3 regions of the Staphylococcus debuckii genome follow, and region 1 is predicted to be linked to each of the others. Evidence: riboswitches for the same ligand, from Rfam matches in the RefSeq annotation. Region 1 holds a riboswitch; each other region holds the start of a gene.
The links. A riboswitch is a leader RNA that binds a small molecule or an ion and turns the genes downstream of it on or off. The one in region 1 is predicted to bind thiamine pyrophosphate.

Region 1 (7,716 bases):
CCTTTTTCACGAAATTGAAATAGTGTAATACCGCCCTCAAGTGCTTCTGTCAGTACTTCTTTAATTGTTCGACCCTCAGGTATATCTTGAGTTCCGCAAATAAAATAGACCTTTAAATCATCTGCTTTAAACACTTATTCCACCTCTTCAACATGACGGTTTTCATTCACAGCATCTGTGTCAATACGATAAAGCGCGTCAATAAAGTGCGTTAAGAAAGTACCTGGACCTTTACTGTCACTTAATTGTTCTGCTCGCTCAGCCGCAATATTATAAACAGAGACCGCTTCAACTAATGTTTCAATTGAAGGATGTGTGTCACGGAACAAGAAGGCTCCCACAACTGCACCTAATAAGCAGCCTGCCCCAGTGATTTTAGCAAGGAAATGCGAACCGTTTTGCAATTTAACGACTTTATCATCTTGGACGATAACATCTGATTCTCCAGTTAAAATAATCGCTGTTTGATATTCTTGGTAAGCTTTCTTAGCGATATCCACAATATCAAGATTATCAGCACTATCTGTACCTTTCATAGTTGCTGAATCATCAATTAATGCTAAAATTTCTGAAGCATTCCCTTTAATAACAGTCGGCTTAACTTGTTTTAAAAAGTTTTTACAGAAATCTTTACGATACTGTGACGCCCCTACTGCTACTGGGTCAAAGACTAAAGGTGTATCCGTTTCATTAGCAATCTTGCCGTTAGTCAACATCGCATGCTCATGCTCTTTAGTTAAAGTACCAATATTGATTAAGACACTGCCTGCTACCGGATAGAAATCCTTTGCCTCTTGAGGTGCTTCACTCATTGCTGGACTTGCCCCTAAACTTAATAAACCATTGGCTGAAAAATTCTTAACCACATCATTGGTATAACAAATTACTAATGGATGTTCTGATCTAATTTGATTTAATACATTACTCATCATCTAGTCCTACTTTCTTCATATACGCGAAATGGTTCACAGGTCCTCTGCCTTGGCCGATTTCCGGTGTATATTTAATACTTAAAGCAATAAAATCTTTAGCTTTTTTAACTGCATCATAAATCGATTTACCTTTTGCTAATTCAGCTGTGATAACCGCTGAGAAGGTACAGCCAGTTCCATGTGTGTGCTTAGTATCATAACGTTCACTTTCGAAAACTTCTAAACCATCTTTTGTAAAAAGATAATCCTTCGCAATGGCTTTATCCTCAATGTGCCCGCCTTTAATAACTACACCTTTACAACCGATGTCATTGATAAAGATGTCTCCAGCTTTTTTAATTGCGTCTTCAGTATCTAATTTGAAACCTACTATTTCTTCAGCTTCTGGTAAATTCGGCGTAGCCACATCAGCTAACGGCAACAAGATTTCTTGCAATGCATGTTTACCTGCATCATCCATTAAAGAATCACCGCTTTTAGCAAGCATAACAGGGTCGATTACATAAGGGATTTCTGGATGCTTTTCTAAATATTCTCGAATCAGTTCCATCATTTCTTTGGTTGCAATCATTCCAGTCTTAATAGCTTGAGGTAATTCATCATCAAACACACTATCAAGCTGTTCTTTAATCCATGATACGTCTAAATTATGAATATGTTGTACACCTTTGGTATTTTGCGCCACAATACTGGTAATTGCAGCCATTCCATACACACCGCATGCATGAAACGATTTCAAATCTGCCATTACGCCTGCCCCGCCTGTTGGATCTGTACCTGCAATGGTTAAAGCTATTTTAGGTTTATTCATACTCTTTCTCCTCCAAATTGCCATTTTTCACTTGTATAAGCCATATTGAAAAAGTTCAATTCATGAACTGTACTTTGTAAATAATTCTCTCTTACTTCCTTTTTCTCCGCTTCTGACATATGAGCAGTGAGTTGGTTCATTAAATCATCTAGTACGTCAATTAATGGGTCCATTTCAGTATTATAAAATTCAAACCATTTTGCTAAAATAGAATCTTTATTTAATTCTGGGTCTTTCATTGCGCGTTTGGCAATCATTGCATATACGTAAGGACAAGGTGCCATTGCAGCAATCGCATATGCAGCATTTTCATGCGCATAGACGTTATAGTACATATGTTTAATATAATGGTCCCCACTAGGTGGCCAAACCTTTTTTTGAACAATTTCGTTGTAATTTTCACCAATATAATCAGCCATAAATTCATGCGCTTCTACTTCACCATTTACAATAAATTGAATTTGATCAACTAGAAAACGTACGCTATTTAAATCTGGCATTTTAGGGATTAATAGTGCATATATATTCGCAAACTCTCTTAAATAAGATGCATCGGCACGCAAATATTGACGTAATGCTTCTTTCTCAATATTACCTTTTAATAATTCTTGAATGAAATGGTCTTGATAAATTTCATCAATAATAGGTTGTGCGTCTCTTTCTAATGATTCAGCAAAATTCATTTCTAAATCCTCCCAATAAAAAAACTGCAAACCTTCGCAGGAATGCAGTAAAATATTAGAATCTTTATTCTTAATATACTACTTTCCTACGTTGGTACGAACCAAATCAGGTTATAAGGGTCTAGTACAACTATCTCAGCCATAAGGCGCCCCTAGCAGTTCTATATAATTTAATGATTAATACAGTTTAAATGTATCAAACCCCTTAATGTTATGCAATATTAAAGAATTGAAAAAGAAAAAAGCCGAGACAAAAGTCCCGACTGTAGTTTAAATATTAATATGCCCAGTGTCCTGCACCGTTACCATTATCCCATAAAGTTAATGCTGCTTGGTCTTGAATATATTCTGGATCACTAGCTGGGTTTACACCTTTCCAACCTGCTGGTGCTACTGCATCCCATGTAGTTTGTAAGAATTGATATTTCCCTGCTGCACCTGAGTCAGGGTTAACAGCATGGATATCACCACGTGATTCACGGTATACAATTGCTTGTAGTGCTGCAGGAATGTTGCTAGATCCGCCTGAATATGATTGAGCTGGTGCACTATAGCTTGTTGATTGAGTGTTGTAGCTGTAATTTGAATTATTGTTATAAGATTGTGATTGCATATTATAAGAATATGATTGTGTTTGTTGTTTTGCTACTGGTGCAGCTTGTTGTTGAGCTGGTGCTGCTTGGCTAGTAGTTACGTGAGTTGGTTGCTGAACAGTTCCAGCTGCTGCATAACTCCATTCCCAGTATGTACCATTTGATTCAAAATGGAAGTCATAACCTTTGTATTCGAAATTAAATTCATATGCACCCTCTTGTACTGGATGTTGATTTAATTTTGCAGGATTATTTAATGCAGTTTCTGCTAATTTAGTTTGTTCTGCTGTATTTAACTCAGCTGCATCAGCGTTGTGTGATGCTACTCCTGTTGCTAAAAATGCTGCTGCCGCTACTGATGATGTTACTAATAGTTTCTTCATTTAATAAAAATCCTCCTATAAGGTAAAAACTTTATATGATTAATTTGCTGTACTTATAATAGCATCTAATACGATAACATAGGTTACAACAATATAAATAGTTTGTTTCATAAGTTACATATGTATTACAAAAAAGCGGATTCTGCTCTTAAAATAAGAACGGAGTCCGCTTTTTGGATGTAAAACGTTAAATTAAATTTATTAATTAAAGCGTTATCGGCTTACCACCAACCGTGAGATGCGCGGAAAGAAGTTGCATTTGCAAGTGAACCATAACGAGAGTTTGCATAGTTAATCATGCCTTTAGTTTGATCTGCAACTGATCCAGTTCCCCAACCTTCTTTAGTTTGTCCAAGACCCATATATCCGTTTGGACTAACTGCATTCGGGTTACCGCCTGATTCAGGCATTACAATTGTATTCCACATAGCTTCAGTACCGCCTGCAGCTAAGAATTGAGCTTTAGTTGATCCACCAGTTGAAACTGCTGAAGTGTTATAGCTGCGAGCTGGAGCACTATAGCTTTGTTGTACTGGAGCACTGTAATTGCTGTAGCTAGTTGTTGATTGAGTTTGATATGTTTGTTGTGCTACTGGAGCAGATTGTTGTTGAACTGGTGCTGCTTGTGTAGTTGTTTCTTGAGTTGGTTGAGTTGCTCCACCATTTGAACCAGTGTAACTCCAACTGAAGTTAGAACCATCTGATTCGAAGTGATATTCGTTACCATTATATACGAAATCTATGTTATAAGCGCCTGCTTGTACTGGAGCTTGGTTTAATTGTTGTGGGTTATTTTGAGCTGTTTCAGCTAATTGTTGTTCTGATTGGCTTACTTCTGCTGCATGAGCGTTATGTGAAGCTGCTCCTGTGGCTAAGAATGCGGCAGTGGCTACTGATGATACTACTAATAATTTTTTCATTTGAAAATAAATCCTCCTATAAGGTAAAAAGTTTATATGATTAATTTGCTGTATTCATAATAGCACCAAAAAACTTATCATAGGTTACAACAATATAAATAGTATGTATCAAATTTTACATGAATATTACAATAAAAAAGCGAACTACCATTCAGAGAATGATAATCCGCTAACAGATTTATTGTTATTTCAAAATATATTTATTTCTAAATTATGCAGTTACCCATTGGCTTGGACCAGCTGTGTCATATAATTTTTGAGCTGCTGCATCTTGTACTGCTTCTGGAGCTTCAGCTGCTGGTCTACCTTGATATTCTGCAGGAGCTACTGAATCCCAAGTAGTTTGTAAGAATTGGAATTTACCTGAAGCACCTGATGATGGGTTAGTTGCATGAATGTCGCCACCTGATTCACGTTGAGCAATTGCTTGTAAGTGGCTGTTGATACTGCTTGAACCAGAGTCAGCTGATTGTTGCGCTGGCGCTGATTGTTGCGCTGGTTGTTGAGTTGATTGTTGTTGAGTTTGTGCTGGTGCTTGTTGTTGTGTAGTTTCTTGAGCTGGTTGTTGTTGAGTTTGTGCTGGTGCTTGTTGTTGTGCAGTTTCTTGAGCTGGTTGTTGTTGAGTTTGTGTTTGAGCTGGTTGTTGAGTTTGCTCTTGTGCTGGTGCTTGTTGAGCTGCTGGTGCTTGTTGTTGTGTAGTTTGTTGTGCTGGTGCTTGTTGAGCTGCACCGTTTGCATTATAACTCCAGCTCCAGTTAGTACCATCTGAGTTAAAGTTGAAGTTGTAACCAGAGTTGTCAAAGCCAATATTATAAGCGCCTTCTTGTACAGGTGCTTGGTTTAATTGTTGTGGATTATTTAAAGCTGTTTGAGCTAAGTGATCTTGATTTACATTGTTATCTTCGGCTGCATGTGCGTTCGCGCCTACTCCTACTGCAAATAATGCTGCTGATGCTGATGAAGCTACTAATAATTTTTTCATTTCCAAAAATCCTCCTATAAGGTAATTGTTTTTTTCGCGTGATTAATATCATCAATTTGCAGTTATAACTATATCATCTGAAAACAGGGTGCAGGTTACAGCGAAATAAAAAAAACAAGTGCTCTTTTACGCTTAAATTACGCATTTTCAATTTAATTAGGTGGCTAACGGTGTATTTATAGACTTTCATGACAGTGTTTAATAGTAGAAACAACTTTGTAACTATGTAATATACATGTAATTATTCAGATAATTAAATTGCGATTTAGTTCAATTTTACACCGAAAATTCCCTCTTGATTTACTGAATTAGGAATGTCAATTCCAAAAAAATTACGAAATGAGGCTAAGACATAATAAAATTGTCTCAGCCTCACCATAAATGGACAGCTATTAGAATATAAAATAGCTTTGTTGGGCTGCAGGAGCTAAGACAAAATAATTTACTCAAAAAATTATTTCTGTCAAGCTCCCACATCCTAAATGAGTATTTTTTATAAATTGAGAATTAGAAAGAATGAATGATTGTGATTGAAAATATCTACAATGAGATTTAGAAAGAACTACACATGAATAAGTGAATATGTTTAGAGTTTATGCTTAAGAATTTGGGATAATTCATTTAGATAGGATGTTGCTATTGGTTTTGTGTCTGAGGATTTTGAGTGGCAGTGGATAACTGATTTTCTTGAAAGGCAGGGCTTCCTTCTAGGTTTTCAGTTATATTTGAGTAATTTGAAGTGGAATTTTCATTAGAATTTGGACTCGATATGAACTTAATAGTTTCAACTATAAGTTCAGTTATAAAATGAGTTTGCTTATCTTTTTCATACTTATATGAACGCATGTGTCCAGTTATTCCTACTAGCGATCCTTTTTTAGTGTATTGAGCTATATTTTTTGCTGTTTTACCGAAAGCTTTACAAAAGATATAATCAACTGCTTGTTGATTCTGACCTTGATAGCTGTAATTTCTTTCAGTTGCTACACTAAAACTGGCAATATCACTATCCTCCTTTTGTGCTAGTTGAGGATTTCTGGTTAGACGTCCAACAATGACGATTTTGTTTAACAAAGTTTCACCTCCTATATTTAATATCATATTCACTTTACTTTAGATAGTCAAAGTACGAAAATTAAATAGTTAAAGGGTATTAATACATATTTTTTGCATATCGACTGAAATTTTTGGAGTTTTTGAGCTATACTAGTATTAGTATTTTAATTTTTTGCAGAATTTAAAAAAGATTGGAGTGACTTCCTAATGAAAACATTTAAAGCAGTCAGATTCCAAATTGTCACTGAAAATGGTGGAGTAATTGAATACGAGCTCTATGACGGTGTAATTATTAATAAAGAACAAAGTGGCACAGGCTGGTTATTAGAAATAGTTATTTCTGACAACCACTACGATATGATGAAAGAATATATGGACAATGAAGCTTTACTTGATATTCGTGTAGTCATTACCCGACCATCTAATGATCCTGCACTCTTTGATGCCACAATTAAAAATATCTCTTTATATGAAAACGAAAAAATGTCCGTCATCTTTGATTGTCATGTCTATACACTCAGACAAGTCTATGCTGAAAATTTGTTGGCACAACTTGTAGATGAAGGTTTAGAAGGCGAAGAATTGAAAAAATCATTTAATAGAATGATGCAATCTAAACCGCGCCTTAAAGACGAACGTAAAGAAGAATAGAAAAAAGCGTTATACTTATCATTCTTTTAATGAAAGTATAACGCTCTTTTTTTATACGTCTTGGATTGCAAAAGTTAATTCACAACTACAAGCAAGTTGACCATCAACTGTGGCTTTAGCTGTTCCTTTACCGATTGGTCCACGCATTTTAGTGATTTCTACTTCTAAAGTTAATGTATCACCAGGTGTCACTTGTCTCTTAAAGCGACATTTGTCAATTCCTGCAAATAAAGCGATTTTACCTTTATTCTGATCACTATTCAATAATGCTACAGCGCCTGTTTGAGCAAGCGCTTCTGTAATTAAAACGCCAGGCATTACTGCATAATCAGGAAAATGACCTTGGAAAAATGGTTCATTCCCAGAAACTTGTTTAATTGCAACGCAACGCTGTCCTTCTTCATATTCAACTACTCTATCAATAAGTAAAAATGGTTGTCTATGAGGGATAATTTCTTTAATTTGATTATAGTCAAAAATTGTTTCCATTTGTTAACCTCCAAAAAGCTGTTTAAAGTGCTTCCATGTATGAAAATCAAAAAATTCTAAAGGGTTTTGATGATTGAGCAGATAACCAATTAAAATTCCTATTAAGAACATTATTATCATCAATATAACGACAATTATTATACCAAATCCTAAAGGAATTCGTGTCAATTTATAAAATATCGGCTTCTTCATCAAGTATCTCCTATTCTGTTATAC
Region 2 (7,716 bases), 1.0 Mb from region 1:
AGGATATAACAAGTGCAGATAAAGCAATTGATTATCTTATTGATAACTATCTGTATGAAAAAGATGGCGTAGGTCATATTTATGATGATACAAAGAATACTAATGAAATAAAATTAGGCCAGAATGCTGCATTTATCTTTGCAGTATGTGAATATTTACAGATTGACCCTGACCATCCAAAATATTTAGAAGCAGCTCAGAAAGTTGCAGAAGGTATTTTAACAATGATTGATGCAGAAACGGCCCAAACAGTTCACGTATTAAAGTATCCAACCTTAGAAATCAAAGATAAATTCCGTGTCATTTATTATGACGGTGAAGCTGCATTAGCCTTATTGCGTCTATACCAAATTGACGGCAATCCTAAGTGGCTAGAAACTGTACAAGCTATGTTTGAACGATTCATTTCATTAAAGTATTGGCAATATCACGATCATTGGCTCGGTTACTGTACAAATGAGTTGATTCAAATTAAACCCGAACAGAAATATATCGAATTCGGTATTCGTAACGTCTCTAGCTATCTTGATTATATCAAGAATAGAATTACAACTTTCCCGACGTTTATGGAAATGTTGATGGCGACTTACCATATTATTGCTAAAGCACGTGAAAAAGGCTTTGGAAGAGTGGTCGATAAGTTGATTAACGTTGAAGAACTTATTGATACTATTCACACACGAGCTGACTATCAACGAACTGGATATTTTTATCCAGAAGTCGCAATGTACTTTAAGAACCCATCAAGAATCTTAGGTACTTTCTTCATTAAACACCACGGTTATCGGGTTAGAATCGATGATATAGAACACTATGTTTCAGGTTACGTTCAATATCAACATGTCTTTAAAGAAGAAAATAATTCATGAAAATAATTCATCTACCGTCACTTTGAATTGTTTAGCTATTCGAAATGCTAAACTTAACGAAGGATCGTATTTATTATTTTCAATTGCATTAATGGTTTGTCTCGAGACATTGACATTTTTACTCAAAGTCTCTTGAGACATGCCATTTTGTTTTCTATAATATTTTATTTTATTTTGCAAAGAAATCAACCCTTAGATGTGTATTTTTGCTTAATCGAAAAATAACTTAGGACTACCATAACTAAAGTGATTACTAAAAAAACGCCTTCAGGATATTTGCCAATTAAACTTCTATTTGCATCGACTAATCCGCTTGTTCTAAAAATAAAACTAATTGATAGGACAAATACTAAACCTACAAAGCTTTTAGCAAAACCTTCCATAAAAATTTTACTTTGTCGTTCATCATAATTACTTTCATTTTTAACATCTACAATTTCAGATGGTAGAAAGAAACGATGAATACCTCTCCACATGAAAAAGAATGCATTGATTGTAATAATTAAAATAATAGTTTCTGTCATAATGATGCACCTCTATATGTAAAATATATTTGACACCTTTAGCTTATATTACTCTTTTAAAAGTGTCAAACTTATTTTACATTTACTATCAAAAAAGCAGAATCACATGGATTCTGCTTTTTCTTAAACACCTAAATATTCTCTAAATGTTGAACCAATATATTCTGTGCGATATAAACCACGTTTCTGCAATTCTGGAACAATTAAATCAATAAAGTCTTCAAGACTGCCCGGCAATGTGGGAGGCATCAAATTGAATCCATCTGCCACACCTTCATTCAACCAGTATTCCATTTCATCAACGATAGTTTCAGGCGTACCGATAAGTGTCAAATGGCCGCCTCCTGCATTCAAGTAACCTAATAATTCACGTACAGTAGGATCTGTATCATTAATAATTTCCAATACCGTTTCATAACGTCCGACTGGTCCGGTAAATTTCTCTACAGGAGGTAACTCCGGTACTTTTGCATCTAATTCCCACTCAGAGCAGTCTTGTTGTACAAAGAAGCTCAGTTGTTTTAAGGCTGTTTCAATCGGTAATTTTTCATCTAAAGCTGCTTTCTTTTCCAAAGCTTCTTCATGCGTTTTACCCACATAAGTGACTAAACCTGGGAAGATTTTGAGACGTCGGTCAGTGTAACCTTGCTTAGAAATTTCAGCATCCATACGCTTTCTGAAATTTCTCGCTTGCTCAATATTCCAAGAAACCGAATACACTGCATCCGCATATTTCACAGCCAAAGCAACACCTTGTTTAGAGGCGCCTGCTTGCATAGCTACCGGTTTGCCCTGTGGACTGCTCGGTGTTGAAAGCGGTCCTTTAACTGCAAAATTAACACCTTTATGATTAAAAGGCTGGATATTCTTAGAATCTACAAGTTGATTTTGATCACGGTCGTGTTTGAAATCCTCAGGGTGCCAAGATTCAAACGCGGCATTCATAACTTCTGCAAATTCTTCAGCAATTGCATAGCGGTCATCATGATTAGGCAACTCTGTCATCCCGTGGTTCTTAGACTCCAGGTCAGTCATAGAAGTAACTAGGTTCCAACCTGTACGGCCACCTGAAATATGGTCCAGACTCAACAATTGTCTTGCAGCCGTATAAGGATTCGAGAACGTGCTCGAAATAGTAGAAACTAAACCGACATGATGTGTTACCTGTGAAATCGCAGTTAAATTCACAATCGGATCAAACCAGAACGCCGGCATCGACGTATCATCCTTCGCAGGAAAAGATTGATTATCAGCAAAGAACACCGCATCAAATAAGCCGCATTCAGCAATTTGTGCCAAATCTTGGTAATAATTAATATCTCCAACACGTTCCACACTCGAATCAGGCATGAGCCAAGCAGCCTGGTGATGACCACAACCAAATATGAGGACACCAATATGTAGTTGCGCTTTCTGATCAGACATTTCCATTCACCTCTGTTTTTAATTTTAAAAAAGAAAGCATGAGAAAGAGGGCAGAACTTGAGAGTGCGCCCTCTGGGTTGATAGACGGGCTTTCGAAGGCTGATTCCTTGTCAATAAGTCGAAATTCCCCGAAGACTGAAGAACGTCTTCTGCTCATTTCTCCTTATTGCTCGGAATCAAAGCGGCCTTCTCAAGCACCTTGTTTAATTCATTGTCAATCCGCCGTCTACTGTAATATTTTGTCCTGTAATACCTTTTGCTTGTTCTGAAACGAGATAAACTACCATGTTGGCCACATCTTGAGGTGTTGTCACCTTTTTCAACGGCGTAGTTTGAGCGATTAAATCGAAGACTTCTGGTGTTGTCACGGCACTAGCGTCTGTAGTTTTAAGTAATCCACCAGAGACTACATTCGCCGTAATACCGTATTGTCCTAATTCTGAAGCGATATTACGTGTGAAGCCGATTAAAGCTGCTTTCGCTGTTGTGTACTCATGGTAAGGTACAACAGGATTTTGGTATAAATTAGTTCCGATACTTACAATACTTCCTGCTTGATGTTCGATGAATTGCGGTACTACGCTTTGCACTACGTTGAATGCTGCTTTCAAAGTACCGTCGATTTGTTGCTGGTAGTCTTCCCAGCTCATGTCAGGAAACGCTTTTTGGGCAGTTGGATCAAATTTGAATCCGACTAATGCGTTATTGACGACTGCATCAATTTGACCGAACTTTTCAGTGCCTTCTTTTACCAAAGCGTCTACCGCTTCGCGATTTGTGACATCTGCTTGTATTGCGACAGCGCGTTCGTTTCCGATTTCTTGAACGAGTTGCTCTGCTGCATCTTTGCTTTGGTTATAATTGATAATAATATTGAACCCTTGTTCTGCGAGTGTCTTAGTGATTGCTGCGCCTAAACCGCGTGCACCGCCTGTTACGAGTACTGTTCTTGCCATGTTAATCCGCTCCCTTTTTTCTATTATAGACATAAAAAATACGCATGATTGTTAAAATCTGCGTAGGCAAGAGGGCAGTCTGAGGTCAGTACTAAACCTACTCATTCTGCGGTTATCTCACACTTTCCTACGCTAGTTTCAGCTAGATCAGGTTCAAAGGGTCTGAGGAAATCCTCATCTCAGTTTGAAAAAACACCCCTAGTGCGTATCTTTTTGTTACTTTCAATGTAGCTTGAATTTGAGAGGGTGTCAAGGAGAGGAGAATCTTGTATGCAATACGTGAAATTTGGTGAATGAAAGTGTTATGATAAGGGAGAATTCTAGCGGATAATATTTAAATGAATGGAGGGATTTGAATGTTCTGGTTAGGAATGTCGTTCCCAATTTTAGCAGTCGGCTTCATTGTTATGGCTGTACGTGAAGAAAAGAAACGTAAAGCAAAACAAAAGGAAAAAGAAGCGAAATGGGAAGCAGAAAAAGCACAGAATAATGGTGAAGCAACGAATGAATCTGCCGAAAACCATTCAAATGCTGAGGAAGAAGTTAAACATTAAAGAAAGCTGGGACATATTAAATTGTCTCAGCTTTTCGTATCTACATACTAACATAAACATTCTCCGCTTAATCTCTCGAGATTAGGCTATAATTAACAAAGTAAGAAAATTCAGACATCTAAAAACAAAGGGGTAATGTTTATGTCAGAGACAACACAAACAAAGGACAAACCGAAGCCATCGAAACTCAGGAAATTTAAATTCAAAACACCGCATACTTACGCTTTACTGATGATGATTATCGCCGTAGCTTGCATTTTAACTTATATTATTCCTGCTGGAGAATACAAACGAGAAGAAAAGGGCGGACAAACACTTGTAGTTCCAGGGTCTTACCATGAAATTGCACAACACGGCGTATCCTTTCTAGACTTATTCCGTGCTGTTCCCGAAGGATTATTAACAGGGGGAGAAATAGTCTTTTACATCTTCTTAGTCGGAGGCGCCTTTGGTATTGTCCATCGCACAGGTGCTTTTGAAAACGGCATTAACCAAGCCATAAAATCATTAGGCTCTTCGAAAATTCTAATGATTCCACTCACTATGACCGTCTTTTCCATCTTAGGATTCTCTATCGGTTTAGCAGAAGAAACTATTATCTTCGTGCCGATTGGTGTTATTATTGCTCGCACGCTCGGTTATGATGCACTGACAGGAGCCGCCATGGTCATACTCGGTGCTGCCAGCGGATTTATCGGCGGGATGCTTAATCCATTTACAGTCGGTGTTGCGCAAACAGTGGCAGAACTTCCCATGTTCTCAGGATGGGGCTTGAGAACAGTCATCTATCTCTTTATTCTAGCCGCTGCGATTACTACCGTCCTGCTCTATGCCCGAAAGGTAAAACGTAATCCACAGAAGAGTATCGTTTATGCACTTGAACAAGAAGAAGGCGACAGCCATAAAGCCATTGACTACGAACGCTTTACCAAACGACAAGCCTTAGCACTCGGCATGATTGTACTCGCCATTATTTTCAACGTATATGGCATCTTCCGCTTCGAATGGACCTTCAACCAAATGAGCGCCAACTTTGTCCTGGCAGGCTTACTCGCCGGCTTAATCAGCGGACTCGGACTCAACGCAACCTTCGACGCCTTTATCGACGGCATGAAAGACATCCTCTTCGGCGCCATGATCGTAGGTTTCGCCAAAGGAATCGTCGTTATTCTGGAACAAGGCAAGATCATCGACAGTATCATTCACGGCATGACCACACTATTAAACGACGTGCCGTCATCTATTGTCATCATCGTCATGTTCATCTTCCAATTCTTCCTGAACTTCTTCATTCCGTCAGGTTCAGGCCAAGCACTTACAACCATGCCATTGATGGTACCCATTTCAGACCTGCTGCACATTAACCGTCAGCTCACCGTGCTCGCCTTCCAATACGGCGACTCCATCAGCAACGTCCTCTTCCCGACCTCCGCCATTCTGATGGGCGCCCTCGCCGTAGCCAAAATCTCCTACGTCCAGTGGCTGAAATTCGCTTGGAAACTCATTGCCATCTGGGCCCTAATCTGCGCGATAGCCATGTCCATTGCATTACTTGCAGGCTATTAGGGAAAAGAAACCCTTGAAGAGAACCGTGCAAGGAAAGAGGAGGTCTGAAGATGAGCCAGCATACGAAAGAGAAATTGTGGAGCGAGTATAAATACGAAGTCATGTGGCACAGTCAGAAACATTACAATCAAATACGTGCAGAAATGAAAGCACAACTTGCTGAAGACGATTTAGAATCCTTAATTGATGAAGCTTTAGCTATTGAACCGCAAAAAGGTTCGGTGTTGAATACCTTTGATCATATGTGGGGATATTTTAAGAAAGAAGCAACAGATACAGAGAAAGAACAACATCAAATATTAAAAGAAAACTTTCAATCCGACAAAGCAACACAATTTGACTTATTGCAGTTTATCTGTACACTTGCTGAAAAATATCAGAGCAAGTATTTATTGAATTCATCGATTTTGAAAAAAGTATGACAAAATGTAAATATAATCTAAATTTTTCAGAAAAAAGGTATGTTATTAAATGACATTTATCTCTTTTTCGCTTAACATGTAACACAAGTTTCAATTAAGTACGATTAATTTAGGTAACATTCTTAAATTGATTTTATTTTTATAAATAGAGGGTACAAGCCTCTAGTAAGAATAATGACAACAAGGTGTGATTTTTGTGGAACAGACAATCAATGAGGATTATGAATATTGTAAACGTATCATGGAAGAATACTCTAAAACTTTCTTCTATGCCTTCAACAATCTTCCGGAAAATGAACGTAAAGCAGTATGGGCTATTTATGCAATTTGTCGCATGATAGACGACAGTATTGATGAGTATGAAGATCCTGAACGTTTGCAGGCGATTCGAGAAGATTTAGAAGCGGTTTATAAAGGGAAATCAGAGCAGCAATTTAAAAGCGATGCACCAGTCATGCGTGCATTTGGGGATACTTTGCAAGAATATCCTGTTCCGCAACAAGCATTCTTGACTTTGATGGAATATGTAGAAGCGGATTTAACGATGACGGCCTTGCAGACAGACCAAGATTTATACGCTTATTGTTATGGGGTAGCTGGTACGATTGGAGAATTGCTGACACCGGTATTAGCAGACCCGGCATATTATGAAACTGCCGATGCAATTGGTATAGAATTAGGCAAAGCGTTGCAAATTACGAATATTTTACGGGATGTCGGAGGAGATTTTGAAAATGGTCGCATCTACCTGAGTGCAGAGCGTCTGCAGGAATATGAGGTAGATTTAGAAGCAGTCTATCATCAAGGCGTTACTCAGAATTATATTGATTTATGGGAAAGTTACGCGCAAGATGCAGACGATATGTATACACATGCTTTAGATAATTTACATTACTTCCACAAAGAAGCGCGCCCGATTATTGAGTTGGCTGCTGAAGCCTACCATGCAATTTTGCCGGTGGTGCGCAAACAGAATTACTCCTTACATGAACGTGCCTATGTCAGCCGTTGGAAAAAAGGGCGGATTTATCGACGCGTGATGAAAAATTATAAATAAGGCAGAGAGCGGACAGAAATAACATTCGCATTATAACTACTGCCACATAAAAAAGCTGAGGCAACCACTGCCTCAGCTTTCAATACATATCAATCAAATTCTACTAATTGCGGTCCGTCTTCGGAATCGCTATTCATGAGTTTGATAGATTTTGGAATGGCTCTGATGACACATAATTTAGGGTCATCTTTAGATTGGAAGAATGATTTATCTTGTTCATCCCAAATCCAATCAATAATATCTGGATCCTCAGTCACTTCTAAATCAGCGTAGATTTCTAAGAAACTGTGATTGTTTGTATCGTCATAACCGAGTAAAATATGAGCGATAGGATTCTTTTCAA
Region 3 (7,716 bases), 1.0 Mb from region 1:
GACATTAATTTGTTCCAGTTTCTTTTTATGTCTAGAGCGAGCAAATTGACTTCATATACAATTGCTCATACTATGGCATTAAAAGAGATTATGGATGGAGGGAATGTCCATGTTGCCGATTAGTATACTGGATCAAACACCTATTATTAAAGGACAAACAGTCAAAGAAGCGCTTAATCATACGCTAGAACTTGCACAACTCGCTGATGAGTTAGGTTATACAAGATACTTTGTATCAGAACATCATAACCTCAAAGATGTAGTGGGAACTTCACCAGAAATTTTAACGATGTATTTGCTGGATCATACAAAACGGTTGCGTATAGGTTCTGGTGGAGTAATGTTGCAACACTATCATCCGCTGAAAGTCATTGAACAATTTCATATGATAGATGAACTTTCTGACCATCGTGTAGATTTAGGTGTAGGAAAGGCACCAGGAGGATTTCCAAAAGTTGTAGATATTTTGCAAGAAGAATTGCAAAAGCCGCTTCCATCCTTTAATGAAAAGTTTTCGCTTTTAAATCATCTGAACCAACGAAATTTTGATGAGGCGTCAACTTATCATGGTATACGGACAGCACACAGAGAGGAAAATAATCAACCCGTCCCAATCTATTTATTAGGTGCTAGTAAAAAGTCAGCGCTACAAGCAGCCGAAACGAAAACAGGTATAATTTATGCATACTTCATTAATTCTGACCAATCAGCGCTTGAAGAAGCAGCCGAAGCTTATCATTCACTTTATCCTGAAGGTCGTTTTATTGTCAGCATACCAGCTGTCGTTACTGCAGATGGTTCGCAAAAGTTGCCATTTCGTTTTTCACAACGTCATTACGAACTTCTTTTTGATAGTGGAGAAAGAATCGTGTTAAATACGAAACAACAAGTAGAAGAATTTAAAGCTGAATCTACTGCAAGCTTTGAAGTAGTCGAGAAGAGAATGCGTATTATCAGTGGGACTAAAGAAGAGGTGACAGCTACACTCGATAATATTAATCGCAGTGGATTAATAGATGAATGGATGCTGCATATGCCTGTGCAAAGTCATCAATTAAGAATGAATACTGTAAAACAATTAGCGCCTGCCACTTCCTAAGATAGATTCAGATTATGATTACTTCATAATTAAAATTGACTTGTATAATAAAATATTGAATGTTATCATAAATTTGTAAATTAAATAATTCATTGCTAGGGGTGCCTATTTGGCTGAAAGATAATTATCAACCCTTTGAACCTGATCTAGTTAGCACTAGCGTAGGGAAGCGTTTATAATTGATGAGATAAGTGTGGATTTAATAATAAAGACATTGTATATTAGTGTATTTATTATGAATTCCTAAATATAAATTCTTTGCTGCGCATTCATAAATTAAATGAATGCGTTTTTTATTTTATCACGTATTTTTTGGCAAATATTCCTCCTAGCTTTGATTTTGAGGAGGCTATTTTTAATGAAACAAGAAGAAATTGAATTGAAAAAAGGATTCCCGGCAAGTCGCAGAATTTTTAAACAAGGTGCAGAAGCGGATATTCGTGTTCCCTTCAGAGAAATTGAATTAAGTGATACGGTAACTGAATACAGTACGGAAGAAAATCAACCATTTGTCGTTTACGACACTGCAGGCCCATACCATGAAGAAGGCTATGAAGTAGATGTTCAAAAAGGGATTCCAGATTTACGTTCTGATTGGATTAAAGCACGCAACGATGTTGAAAGTTACGAAGGACGCAAGGTGCAGTCTATTGATAATGGCTTCAAAAAGGAAGGGCATCGTAAATTTGTAGAGACACCTTTCCAATATCAGCCTAAGCGCGCTAAAGCAGGCAAAAGAATTACTCAAATGCATTATGCTAAGCAAGGCATCATTACAAAGGAAATGAAATTTATTGCAGTACGTGAAGGTGTAGAAGCAGAATTTGTCCGTGATGAAATTGCGAGAGGACGCGCTATTATTCCTAACAACGTCAATCATCCGGAGTCAGAGCCGATGATTATCGGTAAGAATTTCCAAGTGAAAATTAATGCTAATATTGGGAATTCAGCTGTTTCTTCATCCATTGAAGCAGAAATTGAAAAGTTAGTTTGGGCAACACACTGGGGCGCTGACACTATCATGGATTTATCTACTGGGAAAAATATTCATGCGACACGCGAATATTTATTAAGAAACTCTCCAGTTCCAGTAGGTACAGTTCCAATTTACCAAACTTTAGAAAAAGTGAATGGAGTAGCGGAAGATTTAACTTGGGAAATTTATAGAGATACATTAATAGAACAAGCAGAGCAAGGCGTGGATTACTTCACAATTCATGCAGGCGTGTTATTACGCTATGTACCGTTGACAGTAGATCGTTTGACAGGCATCGTATCACGCGGAGGCTCTATTATGGCGCAATGGTGCTTAGCACATCATGAAGAAAGCTTCTTATATGAGCATTTTGGTGACATTTGTGAAATCTTAAATCGCTATGATATTGCAGTATCTCTAGGCGACGGTTTACGTCCAGGCTCCATTTATGATGCAAATGATGAAAGCCAAATTTCTGAATTGAAGACATTAGGAGAATTGACAGATATTGCTTGGGAACATGATGTACAAGTGATGATTGAAGGTCCAGGTCATATTCCGATGCATAAGATTAAAGAAAACCAAGATTTAGCTGATTTCTATTGTAAAGAAGCGCCGTTTTATACTTTAGGACCGCTTACAACAGATATTGCTCCAGCATACGACCATATTACTTCAGCAATAGGAGCTGCTCAAATTGCTAGTCACGGCACTGCAATGCTTTGCTATGTTACGCCTAAGGAACATTTGGGATTACCAAATAAAGATGATGTACGTGAAGGTGTAATTACTTATAAAATCGCTGCCCATGCTGCAGATTTAGCGAAAGGTTTGCCTGGTGCGACAGAACGTGATGACGCTATAAGTAAAGCGCGCTTTGAATTCCGTTGGATAGATCAATTCAACTTATCTCTAGACCCTGAACGTGCGCGTGAATATCATGACGAAACGCTACCGAAAGAATCAGCGAAGGTAGCGCATTTCTGCAGTATGTGCGGACCTAAGTTCTGTTCAATGCGTATTTCTCATGATTTACGTCAAAACCATTTTGATGAAAAAGAAAGACAAGAAGCGATGAAAGAAAAAGCACAAGACTTTGTGAATCAAGGCAGTAAAATATATCAATAAAACAAAGAAGAAGTAGCCGGCACGGAATGTGTCGGCTGTCTTTATGGAACAGGATGAGACAGTGATTTTATGTTTCGTCCTATTTCTGCTAATGATGAATAACTGCAAGCAGCATTGTCTCAACGTAGATAATGAGACTTGTAATTATCCAGAAAGCATCAGAGCTTTGTATGGAACTTAAAGTTTCGGAAGCGTTTTTATTAGTTTTCTTATTGTTAAAGTGAAAATGACCGCCATGATATAATTTTTTAATCAAGATACCTGCAAATATTACGAAAGCTAAAATGAAGAGTGCGTAGTTCAAAGCTGCATAATAATTTACAAATAAATTGAAAAGTAAGTATAGAAATAAACCAACATACAAAAGGATTCTAAAAGGATGTAATTGCAAAGTAAGTCACTCCGTTTCGATGTATTTATATTATTATACGACACTTTCTTTAACGGATAAATATAAAGTTGTACAAATCTCATAGGGATTCAAATAAAAAATTGCACCCGCGTTAAAATGGGTGCAATTCCTTTTAAAATGAATGTTATTTTTTACGTTTACGACCTAGTCCCATTGCACGTTCCATTTTTTCTAATGTACGCGCAGAAGCTTTAATCGCTTTGTCGCGGCCAAGGTCTAAGATATCATCTAATTTTTCAGAATGATAATAGCTTTCGTAGCGTTCTTGGAAATCAGTTAAGAATTGTTTTACGACTTCTGCCAAGTCACCTTTAAACTTACCATATCCTTCGCCTTCATAACGAGCTTCTATCTCTGCAATAGATTCGTCAGTAAGACTAGAGTAGATACTTAATAAATTACTGATGCCTGGCTTGTTATCTTTATCGTATTTAATAATACCATCTGAATCTGTTACGGCACTTTTAATTTTCTTAGCTGCTGTATTAGGATTGTCTAATAATGAGATATAGTTTTTAGTATTGTCATCACTCTTACTCATCTTTTTAGTTGGATCTTGCAAACTCATTACACGTCCGCCGATTTTCGGCATGCGTACTTCTGGTTTGATTAAAATATCATTGTAACGACTATTAAAACGATCCACTAAATTACGTGTTAGTTCTAAATGCTGCTTCTGATCTTCGCCGACAGGAACAATATTTGTATTGTAAAGTACAATGTCTGCTGCCATTAATGGCGGGTAAGTCAATAAGCCAGCTGGAATACCTTCTGTTTGTTTTTGAGATTTATCTTTGAATTGCGTCATTCTTTCTAACTCGCCAACAGATGAGATAGTTGTTAACATCCAACCTGCTTGAACGTGAGCAGGAACTTCAGATTGTATGAAGAGCGTTGATTTTTCTGGATCAATGCCAGATGCTAAATAAATTGCTGCCAATTGACGGATGCGTTCACGTAATTTAAGTCTATCTTGTGGAACTGTAATTGCGTGTTGGTCTACGATGCAGAAGAAACAATTATAATCATCTTGGACTTCACTGAACTGTTTCAGTGCGCCGATATAATTTCCTAAAGTTGGAATACCGCTTGGTTGGATTCCTGAAAATAGAGTTTCCATTTTTGATGCCCGCTTTCTATGTAGAATAAGATATTTATTTCATTATAGCAGTATTTTCTTTGTTTGTAAGGTGTGTTAAACTAGATACGTAGGCAGTTTTTGACATATTGCAAAGTTTAAATTTTGAAAATTCTAAAGCAAATCAGAGTTGAAAAATCAAATAGTCGATGTGTTTGAAATTTTCTATAAATAATTTCCGGATTCTCATTTAATTTTAATGTTGAATGGGTATAATTCAGATATAACGTTAAGAGAAAGAGAAATTTATAACGTGAAGACAAAGAAAATGTTAAGTATTCTTAACTTAACATATTTGAGTACTGCGTTTGAATTTATAAAGTTTTTCCTTAACCAATTCATTTAAAATCAATGAATTTAATTCATGATAATAGGAGAGTGAGATGTATGGTAACACTATTCACATCACCAAGCTGCACATCTTGCCGTAAAGCGAAAGCATGGTTACAAGAACATGACATTCCGTATACGGAGCGTAACATTTTTTCAGAACACTTAACAATTGATGAAATTAAACAAATCTTAAAAATGACAGAAGACGGAACAGATGAGATTATCTCAACTCGTTCTAAAACATATCAAAAATTAAACGTCGATATCGACTCTTTACCATTGCAAGAATTATATACAATCATTCAAGATAACCCAGGTCTATTACGTCGACCAATTATCTTAGATGAAAAACGTTTGCAAGTAGGTTATAACGAAGACGAAATCCGTCGTTTCTTACCAAGAAAAGTGCGTACGTTCCAATTACAAGAAGCACAACGAATGGTGGACTTATAAGTTTAAGTTCTAACTGAATTATCCTGTAAAGAGCTGCAGTACAGTTGTGCTGTGGCTTTTTATGCTTGCGGTCATAGAATATTAAGACGTTGATAGACACTATAACTGAATCTATCAGACAAGTCGTTTCTATAGAGTATTTTAGGGTAATATGTTAGTATAATAAGTCAACGGTACGTCACTCTTCATACCATAAACAAATAGATTGTAATTTGCATACCGTTTTAATACAATATGGGTACTATTCTAGGTTGTCGAAAAAGTAGACCATACCTAGACTCTAGAAAGTTGTTCTAAAGTCTAGTTTTGCTATTCATCGACTGTAAGGAGTGAGATGATATGAGAATAGAGCGCGTAGATGATACAACAGTTAAACTTTTCATAACGTATGGTGACATTGAATCAAGAGGTTTCAAAAGAGAAGACTTATGGACAAACCGTCAACGCGGTGAAGAATTCTTCTGGTCTATGATGGAAGAAATCAATGAGGAAGAAGACTTTGTAGTCGAAGGTCCTCTATGGATTCAAGTTCATGCTTTTGAAAAAGGCGTGGAAGTTGTCATTTCTAAATCGAAAAATGAAGAAATGATGAATATGGCTGATGACAATATGAATAATGAATTCGATCGACAATTAAATGAATTACTTGAACAAACATTTGAAGATGAAAATGAAGAAAGTGCACAAGGCAGTCAACAACAAAGAAAAGCACATGCTTCAGATCATTCTAAACGTGCACGTCATACAAATGGACGTTTAGTGATTGTAAAATTTGATGATTTAGAGTCAGTTATCGATTATGCTCACCACAGCAATCAACCAACTGATGACTTTGAAGATTTATTATATATGTTAAATAACGAATATTATTATGCAATTCACTTCGATGATAACGTAGGTGAAGAAGTAATTAATGATTTCTACAGTCAGTTACTTGAGTTTACTCAACCAAGCGATAAATCAGAAGTATACTTGAATGATTATGGCAAAATTATTATGAGCCATAATGTAACAGCTCAAGTTCGTCGTTTCTTTACTGATACAACAGAAGCTTAATTGAATATAGATAGATGAACCTGTTCCGAGTGGAGCAGGTTTTTTATTTTTTGAAAAGAAAAAGACCAACATTGAACGTTTAATATAATGAGGTGGTTCAATGCTTATCGGAATGTCAGACAGCGGCCAACTTACAATGGCCAATCAAGCTGATGGTAATACTGCTTATTATTGCCCGCACTGCAAATCGAAACTTATTTTGAAAAAAGGAAATACTAAAGTGCCGCATTTTGCACATTATCATCTATCTCCAACTTATTGCAGTAAATCAGAAACGCTCTTACATTATCAAGTGAAATATTATTTAGCTTATATCTTAAAAAATCAGGGTTATGATGTGCAAATTGAACCTTATATTAAAGGGGCTTATCAATATCCGGATTTATTGGTGAATCAACAATTCGCGTTAGAAATTCAATTTTCCAATATACCTGTTTCAGAAGTGCAGAAAAGAACTTTAGGATTACAACTTCGAGGTATTGAAGTAATTTGGATTGCTGATTTAAATCAAATAATGACATCACAAATGCGTTTCAATCAAATGATCAGCAGTTTCATTCATCCTTACAATAGAAATTTATATGCTTTTGACACGAACAGCCAAACTTTAAAAGTAATCGAAAATATTCAACATATAGGCGGGAGCAAGTTCAAAGGAATGCTACGAAGAGCGGATGTAGAGACTATTTTTCAACAGAGAAAACTTGAAATGACACCTGAAGTTAAAAGGCTGACAAATACTCAAGTATATCGTTATGTGAAAAGTTGCCGCAAAGCACGTTCAGTATTAGAACCGACGCTAAGTAGTTTATATCAGATGAGAAAGAATACAGAGTGGCTGGCGCATCATTGTAATTATCTTTTCCCTCAGCAACTATACATTTGTAATCATCCTATTGCCTGGCAAGTGCAACTATATCAACAATTAATGCGGGAAGATTTTGATATACACAACTTTCAGAAGCTCTTGAAATTCCGGACTTTTTATATAGAAGGCCCGACACCAGAAATGATTACACAACAAATTGTCAGTCAATTCAAACAAATAGAGCGCTTATAGTTGTAATAACGTGCAAAATAGCGTGATTAATGAGAAAATTAAGCTATTACTATTTATAAAT

Region 2: it holds a riboswitch for thiamine pyrophosphate, as region 1 does, so the genes downstream of both, CNQ82_RS01925 (3-oxoacyl-ACP reductase) here and tenA (thiaminase II) in region 1, are expected to answer to the same signal.
Region 3: it holds a riboswitch for thiamine pyrophosphate, as region 1 does, so the genes downstream of both, thiC (phosphomethylpyrimidine synthase ThiC) here and tenA (thiaminase II) in region 1, are expected to answer to the same signal.

Annotation. Positions count from the first base shown of each region.
Region 1 is NZ_CP033460.1:2,059,204-2,066,919, forward strand. Features, by position in the region: gene thiE (thiamine phosphate synthase) at 1-134, opposite strand, end outside; gene thiM (hydroxyethylthiazole kinase) at 135-929, opposite strand; gene thiD (bifunctional hydroxymethylpyrimidine kinase/phosphomethylpyrimidine kinase) at 922-1,743, opposite strand; gene tenA (thiaminase II) at 1,740-2,426, opposite strand; TPP riboswitch at 2,493-2,590, opposite strand; gene CNQ82_RS09900 (transglycosylase family protein) at 2,704-3,402, opposite strand; gene CNQ82_RS09905 (aggregation-promoting factor C-terminal-like domain-containing protein) at 3,624-4,322, opposite strand; gene CNQ82_RS09910 (transglycosylase family protein) at 4,534-5,304, opposite strand; gene CNQ82_RS09915 (single-stranded DNA-binding protein) at 5,941-6,378, opposite strand; gene CNQ82_RS09920 (YwpF family protein) at 6,568-7,011, shown strand; gene fabZ (3-hydroxyacyl-ACP dehydratase FabZ) at 7,063-7,500, opposite strand; gene CNQ82_RS09930 (DNA-directed RNA polymerase subunit beta) at 7,504-7,692, opposite strand; gene murA (UDP-N-acetylglucosamine 1-carboxyvinyltransferase) at 7,703-7,716, opposite strand, start outside.
Region 2 is NZ_CP033460.1:405,664-413,379, forward strand. Features, by position in the region: gene CNQ82_RS01905 (poly(glycerol-phosphate) alpha-glucosyltransferase) at 1-869, shown strand, start outside; gene CNQ82_RS01910 (helix-turn-helix transcriptional regulator) at 864-1,049, opposite strand; gene CNQ82_RS01915 (hypothetical protein) at 1,055-1,393, opposite strand; gene CNQ82_RS01920 (LLM class flavin-dependent oxidoreductase) at 1,517-2,818, opposite strand; gene CNQ82_RS01925 (3-oxoacyl-ACP reductase) at 3,022-3,774, opposite strand; TPP riboswitch at 3,882-3,984, opposite strand; gene CNQ82_RS01930 (hypothetical protein) at 4,131-4,328, shown strand; gene CNQ82_RS01935 (YfcC family protein) at 4,470-5,894, shown strand; gene CNQ82_RS01940 (YbgA family protein) at 5,945-6,316, shown strand; gene CNQ82_RS01945 (phytoene/squalene synthase family protein) at 6,513-7,373, shown strand; gene CNQ82_RS01950 (pyridoxamine 5'-phosphate oxidase family protein) at 7,463-7,716, opposite strand, start outside.
Region 3 is NZ_CP033460.1:1,017,175-1,024,890, forward strand. Features, by position in the region: gene CNQ82_RS04710 (MsnO8 family LLM class oxidoreductase) at 95-1,099, shown strand; TPP riboswitch at 1,187-1,284, shown strand; gene thiC (phosphomethylpyrimidine synthase ThiC) at 1,458-3,203, shown strand; gene CNQ82_RS04720 (hypothetical protein) at 3,292-3,507, opposite strand; gene trpS (tryptophan--tRNA ligase) at 3,740-4,735, opposite strand; gene spxA (transcriptional regulator SpxA) at 5,141-5,539, shown strand; gene mecA (adaptor protein MecA) at 5,879-6,595, shown strand; gene CNQ82_RS04740 (competence protein CoiA) at 6,696-7,655, shown strand.